3 linked regions of the Desulfosporosinus acidiphilus SJ4 genome follow. The protein of the gene in region 1 interacts with the protein of each later gene in a pairwise test. Links are inferred from orthologs where the notes say so. Each region holds a gene or a part of one and is shown on either strand. Other genes may lie near its edges. The genes, in order: DESACI_RS08800, pknB and hprK.

Region 1 (6,909 bases):
ACTGGTATGCAGTCAGGATCAGATTTGAAAACCATACTTGACAATCTCGTATCCGCTGGTGCAATTTCACAAGTTCAAGAAAATGCTATCCAAAATTCCTTAGATTAACGCATAAACCTTGACTATTTCCTGAAAGCCCTTCAGCAAAATCTGGAGGGCTCTCTCTTATTCACCTTGTAATGCACTTTTATCAAATCTTGTTCGGAGGCTAGATAGTAGCCATCTAATAATGAGGGCATTCTTTAATATCTATCTTCCTCTCAGATAAGCTGCCGCCTGAATCCCCGCAATTGCTCCATCGGAAACGGCTGTAGCAATTTGTCTCACCTCCTTTTTGCATATATCACCCACAGCATAGACACCAGGAATTTTAGTTTGCATTTTCTCATTTGCAATAATATATCCATTCTCATTTTCGAGCGAGGAATACATTGCGGAATTAGGGGTTGACCCAGCATAGATAAATACAAAACTATTCGGAGCTTCCATGACTTCAGTCTCATTAGTATTTACATCTGTAATTTCCAATGTTTCAATTCCTGTACTCCCTTTTATATTGGTGAGTCTGGTATGAAGACGAATCTTTAGGTTCGAAGTTTTTTCCGCTTTTGATGTGAACTCCACTACAGCTCCTAACTTTTCCTCAAAATGGATGACAGTAACCTGTTTGGCCAACTTTGACAAAAATAATGCTTCTTTTAAAGCACCATCGGAGCCGCCCACTACAAATATTTCCTTTCCCTTATATTTACTTAAATCATCTGACAAATAATAATCTACCCCCTTTCCAATGAGTTCTTGTTCACCCGGTATTCCAAGATGTCTTGGCGTAGTACCGTTGGCAATGATTACTGTTTTAGTTTGGTATGTACTCTTTTTAGTTTCTACCTCCTTGATCTCTGCTTCTAGATTTACGGCAGTTACTTCCTCAAATTTAATAACTACTCCCGCGTCTAAAGCTTGGTTATATATTTTAGTCGCAAAAGTCTTACCCGTTTCATTTTCTATAATCCCAGAATAATGAGTAACGTTTGAGACTTGTCGGATAACTCCACCTACTTGCCTTTTTTCCAAGATTAATGTTTTTACTCCTCTACTAACAGCATAAATCGAGGCGCTTATGCCTGCAGGACCTGCACCGATAATAATTAAGTCATAAACCAAAGTACTCAACTCCTTATTCATACTATTTATCTAAATTTCCTCTATATTATTTGAATTAAGTGTAAAAATAATAATATTAATTTTGCGCTGATAGTTCCCTTAGCATATTCCGCGTACAGAGCTGGAAAACAACCCGCATAGACGAGCCTATTGCGGGTTAATATCGCACAGACAAAGAAATAGACCCAACGAAGTTACCGCTGAGCCTGTTTTTCGCTGAATTTATCATATAACCTTCGTCCAAATTGAATAACGTCTATTGAAATAAATAAACCAAGCATAGATAAATACAAGCATAGTTAACTATAGGTAACTACATATTTCTGAAATGCAAATAACGGATACGGTAATAGAGCAAGAATATAAGCAAAAGTGTACCAACGAAACTAATAAACTTGTCCAATTTTTCGTTCAAACCCAATTTAGTACACTACCCTATCGCCGCTTTAAATATAGCTGAAAAGCCCGGTGTAATAAAGGCTGCAGAGGATAGTCCCAAGCACCAATCATTTCACAGGCCTCGCCTCCAAAGCCCAATTTAAATCGCAACAACCCAAAAAGGTGGTCAGATTCATCCAGGGTGGGGCTGATGCCTCTAAAATCATAGGTGTGGGAATTAAGCTGATAGGCATTTTGAATCATACGCCACTGGATTGCATGATTAGGGGCCTTTTCCCGTTTTACATTGCTGCTTGCCCCGTAAAGATACCATGAGTGAAAGTTGGAATGCACGGCTAAGGTAGCAGCCAATAATTCCTCTTCGTCTTCCGCCAGATAAAGAGTAATCCGATCTGCTGCTTCGGCCTTTAATGACTGGTACATATTAGAAAAGTAGGAGAAACTGCGCACCCTGAATTGATCCCGTTCTGATGTTACCTTCAGCAACTCATAAAAAGCCGGCAAATCCTGTTCTGTCCCGATTCGGACCTTGACACCTAAACGATCAGCCTTTTTAACGTTGCGCCTCCAGTTGGTATGAAAACAGGCGAAGACCTCATCCAAGCTGCGTCCCTTTAAGGGCAGGCGGTAAACATATTCGGGTTGAGACGCGGCGAAACCCGTATCCCCTCTCTGCTTCTGCCAACCGAGTTGCCGTAATTGTTGTTGGACCTGTTTGGCAGTTGGGTGGTCCTCGTCAGGTGGCAAATCACGCAAAATTTTACCAGAGCTGCCCTGTTCGCGAGCTTGCTCTAAAAATTTTTTAATTGTGGGAGTATACCATTTTGCCTGTACCACAGGAGGGTCGATTTTAACACTGAAAACATGCTTGCTTTTCAAATAGGCAAAAAAAGGTTCAAACCATTCCTTGAGGTTAGGGCTCTGCCAATCAATAATCGGGCCGCGGGGACAATAAGCCAGGTACCGGTTAAGGTATGGCATTTTCCGGTATAAAACCAAACCACATCCTGCCAATTTGTTGTCCGAGGTGAACCACCCCAATAAATCGCTGGTCCACTCGGTTTTGACCTTAGCCCAAGAAGGATACTGCATAAAATTGCCTAAATCGGCTTGAGAAATAAACGAATAATAGGTTTCTACACTTATTTTGTCAACTTTCAACATCAAAAAATTACACTCCATTATAAAAACACAAAGCCAAGGGTTATACATCTTTATCTATGACTGTATCAAAAGGCTAAAATAAAGTATTATGCAATTTACCCGTCGTAAAAAGGCTTTATATTTTTTTAGTTATAAATTCGGCTATAAAAAAGGGCTAAAATAACCGTATTAACTATTTTACCACAATTATGATGTTTAGACTCCTAAAGTCTGTATTTTTCATTTAGAAGCTTCGACTGGTTTCATACAAAAAGGCAAAAATTCTCGCATACCCCGATGTGTCCGGCTCAACTAAGCGATGAGAAAAATCAAAATAAGCCCATCCGTTCGGTAACTTCATTCTACCGAAGAGGGATAGGCCTTTTTTAAATAATTTCTTATTAATTTCTTAAGTTTTCCTTATGAACGATTTCTTTTTTAAGTTCTTATCACAATTTCCTGAATATAATCTCCAAACGTGTAAGTATGCTAAGTCAATATATTTAACTTCAAAACTTTCATGAGATTTAAATGGAGATATTGAAATCTTGGACCCAAGAAATCACGAAGGATTAGTTTAGGTTGTTTCCGCCAAGTGCTGCAACGATCAGATTTTTCCCAAGCCCACTCTCTCTTCTTAATCCACCGTTGCACTACACCTCTTTATTTATTAGCTTCAAACGTCTCGTGAAAATCTTGTTCAACGTCAAAGATACTTGTATACCGTTGATCAACACCCATTAGCCTTTTTAAAAGTAACAGTTCCTTTGGCTGCAACAGCAATTCGTTATACCAAGGGCGCTTCTTGAAGCCTTTGAGTTCAAAAGAAGAGTAATACAGGTGCAGAAGAAAGTCTCCCAAAAATGCGAAATCCATATCTGCCCTGTATTTCTCGTTATTAATCCAACGAGCAAGCCCAAAATCAACAAGGTTAACCTTTTGACCATCATACAATGTATTTGGCACCCTTATGTCTCTATGGACTATACTCTTTGAATGCAAGTACTTTAAAATTTCGACAAGTTGGCGTCCTACTTTATAGATCTCCGCTCTTTCAAACACGTGTTTGTCAAGATAAATTATATCTTCGAACGTTTTACCTGCCTTAAATTCAAGTACGTAGCCATAGAAGTCCTTACATTCAATCTTTTTAATAAACCGAGGAACGCTCTCATGATGTAAGCTCCTAAGAATTTCCTCCTCAAACCGAGCCTTTACTCCGGCTTTCTTGAGCATTCCCCTTTTTAGTTGCTTGAGAATATACGATTTCTGATCCTGAGAAACCTGATAGCAGATACCAAACCGGCCCTCTCCTATCGTTTTCTCGATGGTATAATCAGCTATTTGCTCATACGGATTAAATAATTTGTCCCGTCTAAATAGGTTTAAGACCATGAACTCTTACGATGATGATGACTCGAAGAATACCTGTCGTAGCGATTTGAACCAGACAGTGAATGCCTTCTCGAACCTGTCAAGGCCTCAAATATTTTACCTAGTATTCCTCCCGAGCCATGCGGCCTTTTATAATGCCCGCCTCCATGATTCGGATCCGGGTAATGTCCTCTATTTTTTGATCTTGAAACAGAGGAAAAGGAATGCATGATGAATAGACTCTTTAGAAAAGCGTCCTAGTCGCATAATGAACATATTTATGAGAATAGCTGCTAAAACGCCCCTATTCAATAGTATTAGTGTCATTCTAAATAGCTTGCTAATAAATGACTTTAATTTCTCATGTAAATTTCTCAAATTTATAATTGGTTTGTTATTATTTATAATAAAATTAAACGTTGTTTCATAAATATGTTGCTCTGAGTTCTCAACTAAGCTATGAGGCATATACACAGACATCAACGAAAATAGTAAGAGAAATATTAAACAAAAAAATTTATTTTTATGTATAATGCTAAAACACAGCATATTCACAGATGCTACCCCCATTTAACGAAAATACCTGTGGGATTCTAATTATATTAGAATTATAGTCCCACAGGTATTTTATCCTGCTGCCAGTTCTTCCGCCGGCCCAGCCCCACACACTTTATCGAAGTGTATCGCCTGCTCTATTAGTAAAGCTATAAATCTTTATATTGATCCAATTTTTTTACATTATATGTTAGACATATTAATTTGTCAACAAAGCTTAACTACTATGCCGCTGGGCTAGGACTTCCATTCTGAGGGGATATATGGCATTTTGTTTTTGACCGCATGGAAAATGTTACATGAAGAAATAAAATATTTTTGAGAACACTAATTTAAATTAATTTGTGCTAAAAATCGAATTGTAATAAGTTTAAAAAGGAGGTTTTTCTTATGAACATTCCAAAAACTAAAGATCGAATGTTGTTAGGCATCCTTGCGGGAGGGTTAGCTTTTATCGTTCAATCAATCTTTGATTACACATCTTATAAACTGAATATTTCTAAACGTCCTTATTGGACAACTGCTGCAGGCGTTTGGGTGAGTAGTCGAAGGCAGGCTAAACAATGGAGTGGTCAAATGTTAGGAGCTTGGATGACTTTTGGTTTAAATGCGGTGAATGGTATATTTATGGTATGGAGCTTTACAAAGGCTGGTTTAAATAAATGGCCCTTAAAGGGTATTGTTTTAGGTTCGATTGCAGGCAGTATCACTAATGCGCTCTTAAGTGGCTTTGCAAAAAATAAAGTTTCGCCCAAAGACAGTAATAGCACCTTATCCTATTCTTTAACAAATGCGGTTACGGGATTTATTGCTTCTTGGGCTATAGTGATATTTGGGGATAAATCACTATTCAACGAAAGAAGAGTCATTGCAAATAACGCAAAAGCAGAGTCGTTGACAGTTATGCCTTATAATGATAGCAGTGCAGAAAGTTCCTGCCCTACTTATTTACAATAAAATCAGGAATAGATTAAAGGCCTTCGATTAATGGGAGGTCTTTTTAAAATTACCAACCTAATTATGGTATTTTGTAATAAAACCTAGTAATTATCACAGGGACCTTACAAGTTTAGAAGGCAATCCCTATCTGTTTTGTTCCATGTTATGCTAGGAAACAAAACGGAGTCATCCTTAATTATGTCGAAATCTAAACGGCTTGTGTTAATGACAAGAAGGCCCCGGCCCCCGTTCGGAGGAATCATCAAATTGTTCGTTCATGCCTGAAAAAGGCGAAAAGCACTCATCTCCTGAGTTGGAATCCTTGCGAAGGTGTTACGTTACCGAAACTTGATGATAAAGAAGCAAAGGCATTAACTGTTAATGAAATGAACAAATTCATAGACATCTTAGGCTCTCCAAAAATTGGCCCCAAATGGAGAGCTGCTTTTTTATTAGCTATCGGTACGGGACGGACTATGGGAAAATGTTAATTTAAAGAACTACACCATCTCGATAAAAGAGGCTGTTTCGAGAACAAATGCGGAAGGATTAATTTTTAAATCCTCAAAGACAAAAAAATCCAAGCGTATTTTACCAATACCCAGGAAGTTGCTATTGCCTTACGTTTATGGAGAATCTTGCAGCAAAGATAAAAATCAGTCCCAGGAGTAGATTATCAGGATCAAGGACTGGTTTTCACCACTTCTTGTAAGATAAATATAGGGTTCAGGTCTTCAAAACCTACCCGAACGTTCTTTGACAACCTATTCCTCATTGTTCAGATGAATTAGTTGACACTCTATGATATCTATCACTAAATATCGTGCTATAATCACTTTTGTCAGAGAGATAGATGTGCGTCCCACTTTGGATCCCTCTTTTGAGGTCTTATCCGTGATATAGCGTGTCACTCCACAAGAATGATTCGATGTTTAGCTGGTTGGGTCACTACTTTAGTATTACCTGTTTCAACTGCAAGATTGTTTGACATTCTTTCTAGTGGATGCTCTGATCCATCTGTTTGAAGGGTTGTGTTAGTTTGTCTCAGTTTCTTAACGATTTCGTAGTTGGTATCGATGTTTCCTCCGAGTTCTCTATTGTTGCTATGTTAGCACCCACCGGAGAACTCATCCGTAAACCATTTTGCGCTTACAAACCCCTTCAAAATTGCCATGTGTAGTCCAACTTGCCTTTTTCTATAGTTTCGATATTTTTCTTCTAAATCCACTTTACTTTCACTCCATATAATTTGATATTACGGTTCTCCACTTACATCAGGAAACGAGCGAGCCGTATCAGCTCAGCTCATTGCCTCTGTATACCCATTTATATTCT
Region 2 (7,086 bases), 1.9 Mb from region 1 along the record:
GGTGACGGAGCACCTGAATTTTAGGAAGAACGCTGGTGATAAAGTTTTGTCCTCCAAAACCGGGATTCACTGTCATTAACAGTACCATGTCCAAATCCTCAAGGATATATTTGAGCCCGTCTAATTGGGTTGCCGGATTGAGGGCAATCCCTGCCGTAAGTCCCTGTTCCTTAATTAGTTGAATAACACGATGGACATGGCGTGACGCTTCGAGGTGAAAGGTAATATGGTCCGCTCCTGCGGCAGCAAAATCTGCAATAAAGCGTTCCGGTTCTTCTATCATTAAATGGACATCAAAACGCATCTTAGAGTGGGGTCTCAGGGCTTTGACCAGCGCAGGTCCGAAGGTGAGATTCGGAACAAAATGCCCGTCCATGACATCAATATGTAAAACTTCGGCACCGGCATCCTCAACCAGACGTACCTGATCACCTAAACGAGAGAAATCTGCTGACAAAATAGACGGGGCAAGTTGAATCATCTTAATATCTCCTTTCAGCGGCTATAACTTCTTGTAGAAAAATTCGATAATGGTCGTAGCGAGTGCCGGATATTTCTCCATTTTCTTGAGCAGCTTTAATGGCGCAATCAGGTTCTTTATCATGTAAGCAGCTGCTAAACCGGCAATGGTTCCGGTGTTCGTCAAATTCGGGAAAGTAAGTTGCCAAGTCCTCCCGCTTCATTTTCGGCAGAAAGAGAGAGGAAAAACCCGGCGTATCCGCCACTAATCCTCCGGCACAAACCATTAACTCGACATGACGGGTTGTATGACGCCCCCGCTGAGACTTCTGACTAATTTCGCCGGTTTTTAATTGTTTTCCATCGGATAAAGCATTAAAGAGACTTGATTTGCCTGCGCCTGACGGGCCGGCTAAAACACTAATCTTCTCTTCTAAACACTTCCTCAGCTCAGTGATGCCAATCCCTGTTTTATTAGATACCTCAAAAACCGTATATCCGATGCGGCGGTATATATCCGGGATTGAGGATTTGGCCAGGGAGTCATCAGGCGGTGCCTCAGTCAAATACTTATCAAGTTTCGTGAAAATAATAAGCGGTTCGATTTCTGAGCAGGTCACCTGAATTAATAAGCGGTCCAGAAGATTCAGGTCGGGTTTAGGCGAAGTCAGAGCAAAAACAAGAAGGGCTTGGTCAACATTGGCTATTGACGGCCGGGTTAAGGAATTAAGCCTTGGTTCAGCCCCTTCAATTCTTGCCTTATTGTTCCCTTCAGGCAAAATACGCACCCGATCACCCGGCAGAAAGTCCTGATCTTTAATGCGAAAACGACCGCGCAGAGAACATTCCCATACTCGGTCTTCCGCATAGACATAATAGAATCCACCGTATCCTTTAAGTAGAACTCCTTCGATCATATAATTTCCTCACTAATTGCGTTTGACACTAAAGCACAGCTTAATGTTTAACATAGTCTTTATCGTCACGCGGCATAACACTTATGATTTGGGCTACTAAAGCCGAGACATCTTTTTTAATATTCAGCGCAAGAGGGCCGGGACCTCGCGATACTACGATTGTGACTTGACTCCCCTGCTGAACCGCTTCTCCGGGATTAGGAGAAGTACTAATGACGAAATCCGCAGGAATCGTAGTAGAATCTTGAGTCTCAACCAAAGGAACTAAATTATTCTGTTGCAGGATCGTTTTAGCATCTGCCGATGACTTATTGATCACATTAGGCATGTTGATGGTTCCAGAGGAAGATCCATTGTCAGGGCCGGAGCTAATTGTCAAAGTAATTGGCCCGCTCTTCGGCCAGGTAGCTGAGGGCGCTGGGTTTTGCTGGATCACATAGTCTTTAGGGATCGTTGGATTTGACTGGGTTGCAAAGGTTATTTTCCCTTTAAATCCATCATTTTGGATCATGTTTACAGCATCTGCCTTTGACATCGGACTCGTTGTTACATCCGGAAATGTCCCGGTGTCCGGGCCTTTACTCACAACCACCTGGATCTCTCTGCCGACTTTAACTACGGTGTCTGCTGCAGGATCCTGGCTAATAATGAGACCGTTCTCGACCTTATCATCGAACTCTTTCTTAACTTCCGGGTTGAGTGCCAATCCTGCTGATTTTAGGTAGGTCCCTGCTGTCGGCAGTGTTTGTCCAACCACATTGGGAACTTTTGTAGTACCCACCAGAAGGTAATTTCTCAACGCTATTCCGCCGCCCGTTAAGAGCAGCAAAATGACGATGATTGCGGTAATCAAAGGCCAACGCTTTTTCTTTTTCTTCGTGGGTTTTAAATCACTTTTCGGTTCCTCATCACGAACACTGACAGGAGCCAAGACTTTCCCCATCCCATGATGAGTCATAGTGGCTTCCAAATCGTCTACGGGAAATACCTCCGGATGATTGATCGGACGACCGGCCTGAATGTGGTTCAAGTCTTCCAAAAGCTCCTTAGCGGAAGCATACCTTTGTTCCGAGGACTTAGCAATGGCCCTCATAATCACTCGCTCAAATTCTTTATCAACCCGCGGATTAAGTTTACTAGGCAGAGTTGGCTGTTCCTGAAGGTGCTTCAGAGCAATAGAGATGGGAGTTTCTCCATCATAAGGAACTCGGCCGGTAACTAATTCGTACAAAATTATGCCTAACGAATAGATATCCGATTGTTCATTACTCTGCAGACCCTTGGCCTGTTCCGGCGACAAATAATGAACAGAGCCGATAATATCCCCAGTATGCGTCACTGTCGCAGAAGAAACTGCTCGTGCGATGCCAAAATCCGTAACTTTAGCGTGTCCGTCCGCAGTCACTAAAATATTATGAGGTTTTATATCCCTATGAATAATATGGTGTTCATGAGCATTTTGAATAGCACTGGTAATTTGGCGGGCGAGATTAATCGTTTGATCTGTGGACAGGGGAGCATACTCTCGAATAATTTCTTTGAGATTCCGCCCTTCCACATACTCCATGACGATATATTCAGTATCCCCTTCTTTACCCACATCATAAACAGAGACAATATTTGGGTGAGAGAGACTTGCTACAGCCTGGGCTTCTCTTCGAAAACGGCGAATAAAGTCATCATCCGTGGCAAACTGCTCTCTCAGCACTTTGATCGTTACGACACGATTAAGCAGTTGGTCTTTGGCTTTATATACAATGGCCATTCCGCCGGCACCAATGCGTTCCAAAACTTCATAACGTCCCCCAAAGATTTTACTCACGATTCTCACCTACTTTCTGGCTAATGCTTCTTGAATAATTTGGCGCGCAATGGGAGCAGCCGCTCCTCCTCCGGTTCCGCCATGTTCTACAAAAACAGCTACCGCAATGCGTGGGGCCTCTGCAGGTGCAAAAGCAATATACCAGGCATGGGTAGGTTGGTTGCCTCCGGGTTCCGCCGAACCCGTTTTCGCCGCTACCTGGACACCCGGTAAAGCTCCGGGAGAAGCTGTTCCAGCGGTAACGGCAGTCACCATTGCACTTGTTATCTTATCCGCTTCGTCCTTGGAAAGTGCCGTCAGCCAAGGCTGAGGCTTTGGTTCATATTCCACTGTTTGCGAAGGATCGAGAACCCGCTCTACAATGTGGGGAGTCATGATAACTCCATGATTAGCAATACCTGCAGTAACCAAAGCCATCTGAAAAGGAGTAACTAAGACTTGCCCCTGTCCAAAGCAGCTTGCAGCAAGAAGATTCGTTGACAGAGATTCAGGAACCTTAGGTGAATTTGTGATCTGGCTCAAAGGAACATTCAGTTCAAATGGTATTTTTTGTCCAAAACCAAATCCTTTAGCCGCAGACAGAAAACTCTTATCGCCTGCCTGAACTCCAAAGGTCGCAAAATAAGTATTACAAGAATCGGCTAAAGCCATGTTATAGTTGACCCAACCATGAGCCTCCTGGTTTTGTTCCGGAATAACTTGTCCGTTGATAACTGTGGAACCTTTACACTCATAAAGATTTGTCGTGTTTAAACCGCTCCTAAATAAAGATGCGGAAGTCACTACCTTCATAATGGAACCCGGAGGGAAAAGGGAAAAAGCACGATTATCCAGAGGTTTTTCCTCTGTTTGCTTAATAATATCTTTCCAATGATCATCTAAATTTGTCGGGTCATATCCCGGCTGACTCACTAAAGCCAGCACTTCGCCGGTTTGAGGATCAATGGCAATCGCTGCGCCTTTTTTCCCTTTGAGAGCATTATAAGCAACACTTTGCAAATGGGAATCTAAGGTCAGCACCACATCATCCCCTTGACGGGGCAAAGAAAACATTTGCTGAATTGTTTGAGCCGCAGTGGCGTTTTTGACTCCCATGAGCCAATTCGCCAAACTTCCCTCAAGTCCCGCTGCGCCAAGCCGGGCAGTAGAATATCCAAGAGTAGGCTCATACATTTCTCCTTTGGGATAGACGCGAACCCTTTTACCGTCGATTGTCTGAGTTTTGGCTATTATTTCGCCGTTACGATCAAAAATTCCTCCACGGGTCACTCGGCTTTCCATAAGAATTAAGCGCCGATTCGCGGGGTTTTCCAAGAGAGTGTCGGCCTGAACTACCTGCCAATAAACAAGTCCTAAACTCAAAACAAAGAAACTAAAGGCCATTCCTAATGCTACGCGACGAAGCCCTCGCATTATGTTGCATACTCCCTTCCTTTGGTCTTATTGCGCTGAGATCCCACAGCGGTAGCATTGGAAATATTCAGTAATACCCCCAATAGGATAAAATGAACGAGTATGGAACTTCCGCCATAGCTAACCCAGGGCAGCGGAATACCTGTCAAAGGAAGCAATTTAGTCACGCCGGCAAGAATAATTAAGGTCTCGGTTCCCAGGAGAATGCCAATTCCCGCCGCTAAAATCTGTCCAAAGCGGTCTTTGGCTCTTAAACTAATGGAAAACGCCCTCATAACCACGATGAGAAAGAGAAGAAGAACGGCCATGGCTCCGGCAAAACCAAGCTCTTCCGCTATCACAGAGAAAATGAAGTCTGTACTTGACGCAGGAACCATCGCAGCCCCTATGCCGTTGCCTAATCCCGTACCCAAGATCTTCCCACCGCTGATGGCAAACAAGGATTGAGCAATCTGATATCCCATGCCCGTGGGATCTTGCCACGGATTCAGCCAAACTATCACCCTGACGCGGACATGCCTGAAAAGCAGATACCCCAAGCTGCCCACCAATAAAAAAATGGGCAGAGAAATCCCTAAATACAAAGCTCGTTCAGTAACAACATAGATCATGAGAACAAACAGGGCATAAAACACCAAGGCTGTTCCAAGACTTTTCTGGGCTCCTAAAAGCCCGAGAGAAAATACGGCCATAACCAGAAACGGTCCTAGGGTCCGCCAATCAGGCAGCGAAAATTTCCCTACCTGAACCGTCCCAACCCGCAGCAACTCTTCATTTTCTTCCAGATAGGTAGCCATGAAAAGCAGTAAAGCCAGTTTTACAAATTCTTCAGGTTCGACCCCGACTCCTCCGATTCTTAGCCAACTTGTTGCACCGCCTGCTGCAAAGCCAAAGACAAGTGTAATAAACAGCAAGCTTACGGCCAACAATCCCCATAAGTAACGAAACTTACCCAACTGCCGGTAATCCCTGACGGCAAACAAAATACCATAGAAAATCAACTGTCCGATATTGGCCCACCAAAATTGGCGCAGACCTATTACAGGACTAATGCGCACAAGAAAAACAAGTCCTAGGGCCAGTATTGCCTGCACAACCGGAAGGACATAAGGGTCCCCCTCATAATGAAGAACCTTTTCTGCAAAGCCCCCCATTAAGACAATGACTGTGAAGATCAGGGCCTGCCAAACAAGTTGGCTGCCGTCCCCTCCCCATTTTAGCAGAACCATGCCCAGCCACATAATTCCCATAATGATCATACGTGAAATAAAATAATATAGCATCATCTTACTCCATAATACAACACAAGGCTGTAAAATTATCTGGCGCACCCCGTTCTAAAATGAGCAGGCGCAGCCTTTCTAAGCATTCTTCCCAAGTACCGGGCTGGGAAAATTCACTCGCCAGTTCTTGATCACTGATCACATTGGAGAATCCATCTGTGCATAATAAAATGACATCCCCGGACTGAAGCGCTATTTTTTGACAATCCACTTCAATTTGCTGATCCGCGCCAATGGCTCTCATCAAGATATTGCGTTGGGGATGCTTCTCCGCTTCCTCCAGGGAGATTTGACCCAAACGCACCAGTTCACCAACCAATGAATGATCTTTCGTTAAAACCTTTAGTTCTTCCCCACGCCACAAATATGCCCTGCTGTCTCCGGCATGAGCAATTAAGGCACTTGTCTCACGAACGAGCAAAGCCGTAAGAGTAGTACCCATTCCGGCATTTTCAGGCTCCGTAGTCGACGATTCATAGACAACCCTATTTGCCTGAGCAAAAGATTCAACAAGCCATCCTTCTAAATCCTGATCAGTCAGTCCTTTCAGCCGGGGGGCCAGTTTCTCTAATTCGCGCAAGGCCGTGGCTGAGGCTATTTCTCCGGACCGATGCCCTCCCATACCATCAGCCACAGCAAAAATCCCGTGATCTGACAGAACTAAGAAGGAATCCTCGTTATTTTTTCTGATACACCCTTTTTCACTAAAGCTTAGCACTCTCATTTTGCCACCTCGAGTATTGGAATGTGATACTTCCAATTTTCACATAATCTCCGGCAACCAATTGAACCGGAGAATGAATTTGCTCGCCATTAACCCATGTACCGTTTGTACTCCCAAGATCTTCGACATAAGTCTGCCCTTTTTGGCAGCGGAAAACAGCATGGTCTATAGAAGCAAAATGATCTGGTAATACAATATCATTATTTTTACCCCGTCCTAAGCGCAGACCTTTCCCATCCACCTTAAATACCCGGCCTCGGGGAAGAGTATCTGTCCCTGTTAAAACCTCTATGCGTCCAAATTCTTGACTTGAGCGTTGAAACATCCCTTTAAGCTGAAGATCTGCCAAAAGGGCTGTAAAAACTCTAAAGATAAACAGATAAATTAAGGCTACAAAAATAAGCCGGCCGATCACTGTAACAATTTGCATAAAACCCTCCCAATCCAACATCAGAGAGTAATCAATAA
Region 3 (6,859 bases), 900 kb from region 1 along the record:
CGTATGCCAGGCAAGTGCAATGGTCCAAATTCAAATATGACTGCACTTGACTGAAGACAGTTTAAGGTTCATGATTTAGACTAGCAACTCATTAAACCTTCGTTCCAGTTCTGTTCGATTAACAGTCTTTTTTAAAACGAACCTCGTTTTAGCCTTAATCCGCGATAGCACGATAGTAGATGCCTTACTGTTTCTTACTGTTTTTCGCTATTTCTAACTCTCCTTTATTCTACCGATGAGCACTTAACTTCATGTAATTTATAGCAAAATAAATTGATGATTTAGACAAGGACTTTCGGGAGACATAAACTTAAGTCTTTAACCAATAATACCTATATCGAAGATTGCTTTTGAAGATATAACTTCCAAATAATGAAATTTTACAACCGGAGGTCTAACATGAATAAATGGAATGTTTACGTAACAAATGAAATTCCCAAACCAGCTTTAGACATGCTGGCAGAACATTGCGACCTTGAAGTAAATCGTCTGGGGAAACCTCTGCCCAAGTCAACTCTTTTAGAGAAAGTTCAAGGACGGGACGCCGTTTTATGTTTGCTGACAGATCAAATCGATAATGAAGTGTTCAAGGCAGCCAGCCAGGCTAAGATTTTTGCCAACTATGCTGTTGGCTATAACAACATCGACATTCCTGCGGCTACCGAACGGGGAATTATGATCTCCAACACACCAGGAGTTCTCACGGATACTACTGCCGAGTTGGCTTGGGCTTTATTATTTTCTGTTGCCCGAAGAGTTGCCGAGTCAGACAAGTACACTCGAATGGGCAAATATGAAGGCTGGGGACCGATGCTGTTTTTAGGACAAGACGTTATGAACAAAACTGTAGGCATCATAGGCCCGGGAAGAATCGGTCTATCCTTTGCTAAAAGAGCTAAAGCCTTTGACATGAAAATACTCTACACCGGCAGAGCACCCAATCCCCAGTTTGAAAAGGAAACCGGCGGGCAGTATGTAAGCTTGAATCAACTTCTCCAAGATTCAGACTATGTTTCGATCCATACCCCCCTTCTTCCCGAAACATTTCATCTCATCGGCGAGAAAGAGTTCAAACAAATGAAAAAGACAGCCATCTTAATTAATACTTCCCGAGGCCCCGTCGTTGATGAGTTAGCCCTTGTCAAAGCGTTACAGACCGGGGAGATCTGGGGAGCAGGCCTGGATGTTTACGAATGGGAGCCAAAATTAGCTGAAGGGTTAAGTGAACTGAACAATGTTACTCTCTGCCCGCATATCGCCAGCGCTACTATAGAAACCCGAACTAAAATGGGCACCATAGCCGCCTCCAACATTCTTACTGCCATGAAAGGTGAACTACCTCCCAACTGTCTGAACCCTGAAGTGTTCAAGTCTAAATTCGACAAATAATATCAGCGGGTTAATCAGCGGGGACGGTCCTTTTAACACACTTTTTGTGTTAGAAGGACCGTCCCCTATGGTTACTATGGTTACATGCTCACCCGATGCTCAGTCTCCTCTGATCAATGATCACCCTTGATCATTCTGGGGAATCTATTCGGAGGCAAGTTCTTCTAATGACTGTCCTTTGGTCTCTTCACCCAGAATTACGACATCCAAAACTACGGCCACTAAAACAAGGGCAAAAAGTATAAACACTGCCTGAGCTCCGTTTTGAAACTTCCCAATCATTTCACCGACGACAATAGGAGCCAAAATGCCCCCTATTCGTCCGAAACCTGCCGCCCAGCCTGAGCCAGTAGCTCTTGTCCGTGTTGGATATAGTTCAGGGGTATAGGTGTAAATAATTCCCCAGGCCCCTAGATTAAAGAAGGACATTAGAGAACCCATGGTAAGAATGACCGCAGCTGTTGTTCCCTGTCCAAAAAAGTAAGCAGTAATAGCCGTTCCCATAACATAGAGGGCAAGAGTTGTTTTGCGTCCGATTTTGTCCACCAAATAGGCGGCACTAAAATAGCCGGGAATCTGGGCAAGAGTCATAATCATAACGTAGCTAAAGCTCTTTGTCAGAGAAAAACCTTTAAGGGCTAACAGTGAGGGCAGCCATGTGAAAATTCCATAGTAAGAAAAGACGATTCCAAACCATAAAAGCCAAAGAAAAACCGTTCGCCTAAAGAGTCCGGCAGAAAACAATTCCGCAAACTTCGCTTGATCAGCCTGAGTCACCGATTCCTTCATCTGCTGAGCATCTGTACCGGGTGATAATTTCTTACTTGAAGTAACATTGCATTCCCGTTCTATTTTAAGCACAATAGCTTCAGCTTCCTGAATTCGTCCTTTGCTTAAAAGGTAGCGGGGCGATTCTGGGATTGACCGCCACAGGTATAGCACATATAAAGCGGGGAGAAAGCCGATAAAGAAAGCAATTGGCCAACCGAACTTGGGAATGATCAGGTAAGAAATTACCGAAGCCAGCAGCCAGCCAAAAGCCCAAAAACTCTCCAGTAAGACAAGAAACTTACCCCGGTGTTTAACCGGTGAAAATTCACTGACTAACGTAACCGCAACTGGCAGCTGCCCGCCAAGTCCAAAACCGACGATGAACCGGAAAACCAGCAAAGAGGTTAAATTCCAAGAAAGTCCACATAATCCTGTGGCAATACTATAAGTCAGCAAAGTAAAGGCAAACACCTTCTTGCGTCCTATCCTATCTGCAATAGTCCCGGAAATAACTGCCCCGATGGCCATGCCAAGGAGTCCGATGCTCCCAATGTTTCCTATTTGTTCCGGGCTCAAATGCCAATCTTTCATCAATACCGGAAGAATAAACGATACAATTCCAGTGTCCATGGAATCAAACATCCATCCTAAACCCGCTGTAATAAGTAGAACATAATGAAACCTTGAAACCGGCAACTGTTCCAGCCGTTCACTAATTTTCATACTACTTCCTCTTCCTCCATAAAATTCGGGACTGCATATACTGCACCCTTATTAAAGCAAACTGCTAAATTTATATTTATTTTGTTTTACCATATCATCTTGTCACGTGTCAAGACACCATTTGACAACTTCTCAGACCTCGTATTAAAATCAGATAGAAGTAGGTGATTAAATGAGCCAAAAAGAGGGTTTATCCGGTCAAGAACGCCGAGATCACTTGTTAAAACTATTAAAAAACAGCAAAGAACCCATCAAAGCAGCCGCCCTAGCAAAACTTACAGGGGTCAGCCGCCAGGTTATTGTTCAAGATATAGCCCTTCTCCGGGCCTCAGAGGAACCGGTGATTGCTACTCCTCACGGTTATCTATATTCTTCAGATTTTGGCCCCAAGGGTCTGCAAAGAATTATATACAGCCGTCATTCACCCTCAGACACTGAGAAAGAATTGAACATCTTAGTGGATCATGGCGTTAGTGTACTCGATGTCGGCGTAGAGCATTCCGTATATGGCAATATTTTTCGTCCCCTCCAACTAAGAAGCCGCTTGGATGTTAAAAAATTCTTGGTCCAAATGTCCGAGAACAATGCTTACTTACTATCTTCGTTAACCGGCGGCCTGCATCTTCATACCATCGAGGCTCCGTCAGAGGAAGTATTGAAACAAGTTTATGAAGCTCTGAAGCAAGAAGGATTTCTAGTTGATATTAAAGAATAAGACATGTGCTTTCATCAGCGATGCCGCCGCTAAGCGGCATAGGGGGCTGATAACACAAAAAACGCCTGTTATAAACATATCATCATGATACGTTTATAATAGGCGTTAATTGTTTAAACCAATATTATCGCTAGGAAACTTAACAAATAGTTTGCCTAATTCATTTTTATCGGGCTTTTGTAGTCACTTTGCCTCTTAAAGTAAACTCCCCCAGTGTAATTTGAATATCACTTGAATACTTAGCGGGCGAGCCTCAGTCGCAGGCAACTGGCTGGGTTGAGCCAATCCTCTCATTTCCGCCTGCTTCTCAGGCGGTTCTGCATAACCGCTACCTCGATGATGGAGGCGAGATGACGGCCTGGGCGAACCGGAATTGTCACTTTGGGGACAGGGATACCTAAAATTGTTGAGGTTTGAGGAGGATCAAGACCCAAGCGGTCATAATACTTCCCTTCTTCCCATTCTTCTAATTCCACGAGAAGATTGATTTCCTTTTCTTCACGAACAGACCCTGCCCCAAAGAGTTTCGTGACATCTAAAATGCCAAGGCCCCTTACTTCGAGAAGATGGCGAATGGATTGCGGTGCTCTGCCATGCAAATTTTCCTCATCAACCCGCTGCACTTCAACGGCATCATCAGCCACTAATAAATGCCCGCCGCGAATTAACTCCAAGGCAGTTTCACTTTTCCCAATGCCGCTGTCTCCGGTAATCAAAACCCCCACGCCAAAAACATCCACCAGAACCCCATGAACCAGAGTTGAAGGCGCCAAGCGATTAGCGAGAAAGCGAATCAGCAAATAATAAAGCTGCGTGGTGGAGCGATCACTGGCCAACAGCGGTATATCTCTTTCCTCCGCTAACTGGATAAATTCCGGGGGAATCGGCAGCCCTCTTGTAACAATGAGGCAGGGTACTTCCCCAATCATAACCTTGGCCAAATTATCATAACGCAGGTGAGGAGAAAGCTCTTCAAACAAGCCCAATTCAGTGCGTCCATAAATCTGAATCCTCTGGGGAGTCAAATAGGTTAGATAACCCACCAGTTCGGCGCTGGGTCGTTTAAGACTGTAGTCAGTAATTTCCTTCTCCAGACCCCTTTTGCCTGCTATGACTCTAAACTCAAATTCCTCCACTAATTGTCTAACCGTTACCAGTTTGATTCTCCTCCCGAGTTCGCAAATATTCCAAGTTCATCCAATCGTGGAACACCACTTCTCTAAGCATGAGTAGTCTCAGTTCCCTGCTATTCCGTTATTTATCAGATTGCCTTATAGGCTTGAAGGGTATTTACAACTTCAGCAGTAGATGCGCAATCCAGAACAGAACTTACCAATCTTTCTTGTTCTTCCTTTGACTGCTCCAGCTTTGCTAAGGCGGTTCGAACTTTAGCTAAAGACCCCGGTGCCATACTTAACTCTTTGATACCGACTGCTTTGAAGAAAGGCGCTAGAAGCGGGTCTCCTCCGGCTTCACCGCAAATCCCTGTCCAAATCCCGTTTTGCAGGGCAGCCTGACTGACTCGGGCGATCATAGCCAAAACTGAGGGATGATAAGGCTGATTGAGCTCAGCCAGTTCAGGGTTTTCCCTGTCTACAGCCAACATATACTGAGTCAAGTCGTTGGTGCCGATTGAGAAAAAATCAACCTTAGGAGCGAATTTGTCCGCCAGCCAGGCTGCCGAAGGAATTTCAATCATCATCCCGACCTGAAGCTCTCCGATCTCATAACCTGCCTGCAAAACTTCCTCTCGCGCTGCCCAAAGGTTTTCCTTGGCTCTTTCAAGTTCCTCTATCGTTGCAATCATGGGAAACATAATCGCCGTTGGTCCTGCTGCAGAGGCTCGCCAAATGGCCCGCAGCTGCTGCCGAAAAAGTTCAGGACGCCGTAAAGTAAGCCGCAGGGCACGAACGCCGAGAAAGGGGTTTTTCTCTTGGGGAAGATGCAAAGCCGGGGCTTTTTTATCTCCCCCGATGTCTAGGGTCCTAATGACCGTCAAATGGGGTGAACAGGCAGCAACGACTTGACGATAGGCTTCCAGCTGCTCTTCTTCACTGGGAAGTTCTTCTCCCATAAACAAAAATTCTGTTCGATATAATCCGATCCCCTGAGCCTTAAACTTCTCGACAAGAGGCAAGTCACCGGGGCTGCCGATATTCGCTGCAAAAATCATTCCCCTAAGCAAGGGACTTTCGCCAGAAATATCGTCGTTCCCTTCGCCGTTATTGGCAAAAGCAACCTGATTCTCGGCAGATGGCCGAGCCCAGCCTTCGTCACCGTCCAATTCAAGCCATTTCTGCTGGGTTAAGGCATCCCAGCCTTCCGCCATGCCGACGAGAGCCGGAATACCATAGGTGCGGGCCAAAATTGCTGCATGAGAAGTTTTCCCACCCTGGCGCACGATAAAACCCAGAACTCTGTCTTTAGGTAAAGCAATGGTTTGGGCTGGGGTCAACTCATCCGCCAAAACCACATAATTTCCCGTTGGGGGGAAGAGATCGGCCGCATCCTCTTGTACATTCTGAAGGCTCTTTAATAGTTGGCCTAAAACATCCTGGACATCGACTGCGCGCTCTTGAAAATAGGGGTCATCAAGACTGCGCAGCATCTGCACTGCTTCGGCCGCTACTTCCTGAAGAGCCTGTTCCGCGCTTAACTGCCCTTTTTCTAAGCGTTGATAAGCTTCGCCAACAAACGAAGGATCGCTGAGTAAGAGTTTGTGGGCCACGAATATTTGAGCTACTTCCTCGCCTTGTTCAGCCTTTACTTTCTCTTCCAGAGCGGTTAAATTCTTTTCGGTCCGGGTTACGGCTTGCTGCAACCGGGCCATTTCCTCGTCCGCCGAACGCACCCCGGAAATTTCCCCTGCAGCATCTGTATGGAATTCCTTCATATACCAGATTGGTCCGGCGGCACGTCCCGCCGAGACCCCAAGTCCGTGCCAAATATTATTTTCCATACGATCAACCTACTTATCTTGAGTTTCAAGATCACTCATTAATTTTTCCAGAGCGGCAACAGCTTCTGCTTCATCCTCGCCCTCAGCAGAAAGCTCAAAAACGCTGCCCGTGGACAGACCTAAGGAAAGAATTCCTAAAATACTTTTGCCGTCCACCACGGAATTTCCGTGCTTAATTTTAATTTTACTGCGGAAACGACTTGCAGTTTGAACCCATAGGGATGCCGGACGAGCGTGAAGCCCTGATTTGTTATTTATCACCAACTCACGGGTCAGCATTATTTATCCCTCCATTTTTCGAG

What was found.
Region 2: the proteins of DESACI_RS08800 (region 1) and pknB interact in binary tests that used the Bacillus subtilis proteins (3 or more experiments, as listed by UniProt). The link is inferred for Desulfosporosinus acidiphilus SJ4 from one-to-one orthologs.
Region 3: the proteins of DESACI_RS08800 (region 1) and hprK interact in binary tests that used the Bacillus subtilis proteins (3 or more experiments, as listed by UniProt). The link is inferred for Desulfosporosinus acidiphilus SJ4 from one-to-one orthologs.

What each region holds. Positions count from the first base shown.
Region 1 is NC_018068.1:1,905,557-1,912,465, reverse strand. Bases 2,236-5,053 are described here. They hold DESACI_RS08800 (protein kinase family protein), read right to left. Parts: upstream 4,102-5,053; coding sequence 3,370-4,101; downstream 2,236-3,369. Other genes in these bases: DESACI_RS08790 (hypothetical protein), read left to right, coding at 5,026-5,053; DESACI_RS08805 (lipid II:glycine glycyltransferase FemX), read right to left, coding at 2,236-2,727. Also shown: DESACI_RS08815 (hypothetical protein), read left to right, coding at 1-108; DESACI_RS08810 (NAD(P)/FAD-dependent oxidoreductase), read right to left, coding at 250-1,164; more of DESACI_RS08805, read right to left, coding at 1,600-2,235; more of DESACI_RS08790, read left to right, coding at 5,054-5,592; DESACI_RS08785 (SWIM zinc finger family protein), read right to left, coding at 6,901-6,909.
Region 2 is NC_018068.1:3,831,336-3,838,421, forward strand. Bases 808-3,802 are described here. They hold pknB (Stk1 family PASTA domain-containing Ser/Thr kinase), read right to left. Parts: upstream 3,199-3,802; coding sequence 1,417-3,198; downstream 808-1,416. Other genes in these bases: rsgA (ribosome small subunit-dependent GTPase A), read right to left, coding at 808-1,376; DESACI_RS17560 (peptidoglycan D,D-transpeptidase FtsI family protein), read right to left, coding at 3,208-3,802. In the rest of the region: rpe (ribulose-phosphate 3-epimerase), read right to left, coding at 1-481; more of rsgA, read right to left, coding at 483-807; more of DESACI_RS17560, read right to left, coding at 3,803-4,614; DESACI_RS17565 (FtsW/RodA/SpoVE family cell cycle protein), read right to left, coding at 4,611-5,894; DESACI_RS17570 (Stp1/IreP family PP2C-type Ser/Thr phosphatase), read right to left, coding at 5,899-6,618; DESACI_RS17575 (FHA domain-containing protein), read right to left, coding at 6,599-7,048. UniProt on the Bacillus subtilis protein: Protein kinase that is responsible for triggering spore germination in response to muropeptides, signaling bacteria to exit dormancy.
Region 3 is NC_018068.1:1,010,803-1,017,661, reverse strand. The notes cover bases 2,823-5,590. They hold hprK (HPr(Ser) kinase/phosphatase), read right to left. Parts: upstream 4,756-5,590; coding sequence 3,889-4,755; downstream 2,823-3,888. Other genes in these bases: ptsP (phosphoenolpyruvate--protein phosphotransferase), read right to left, coding at 4,860-5,590; DESACI_RS04660 (transcription repressor NadR), read left to right, coding at 3,056-3,598; DESACI_RS04665 (MFS transporter), read right to left, coding at 2,823-2,883. Also shown: DESACI_RS04670 (2-hydroxyacid dehydrogenase), read left to right, coding at 400-1,389; more of DESACI_RS04665, read right to left, coding at 1,534-2,822; more of ptsP, read right to left, coding at 5,591-6,557; DESACI_RS04645 (HPr family phosphocarrier protein), read right to left, coding at 6,567-6,836; DESACI_RS04640 (zinc-binding dehydrogenase), read right to left, coding at 6,836-6,859. UniProt on the Bacillus subtilis protein: Catalyzes the ATP- as well as the pyrophosphate-dependent phosphorylation of 'Ser-45' in HPr, a phosphocarrier protein of the phosphoenolpyruvate-dependent sugar phosphotransferase system (PTS).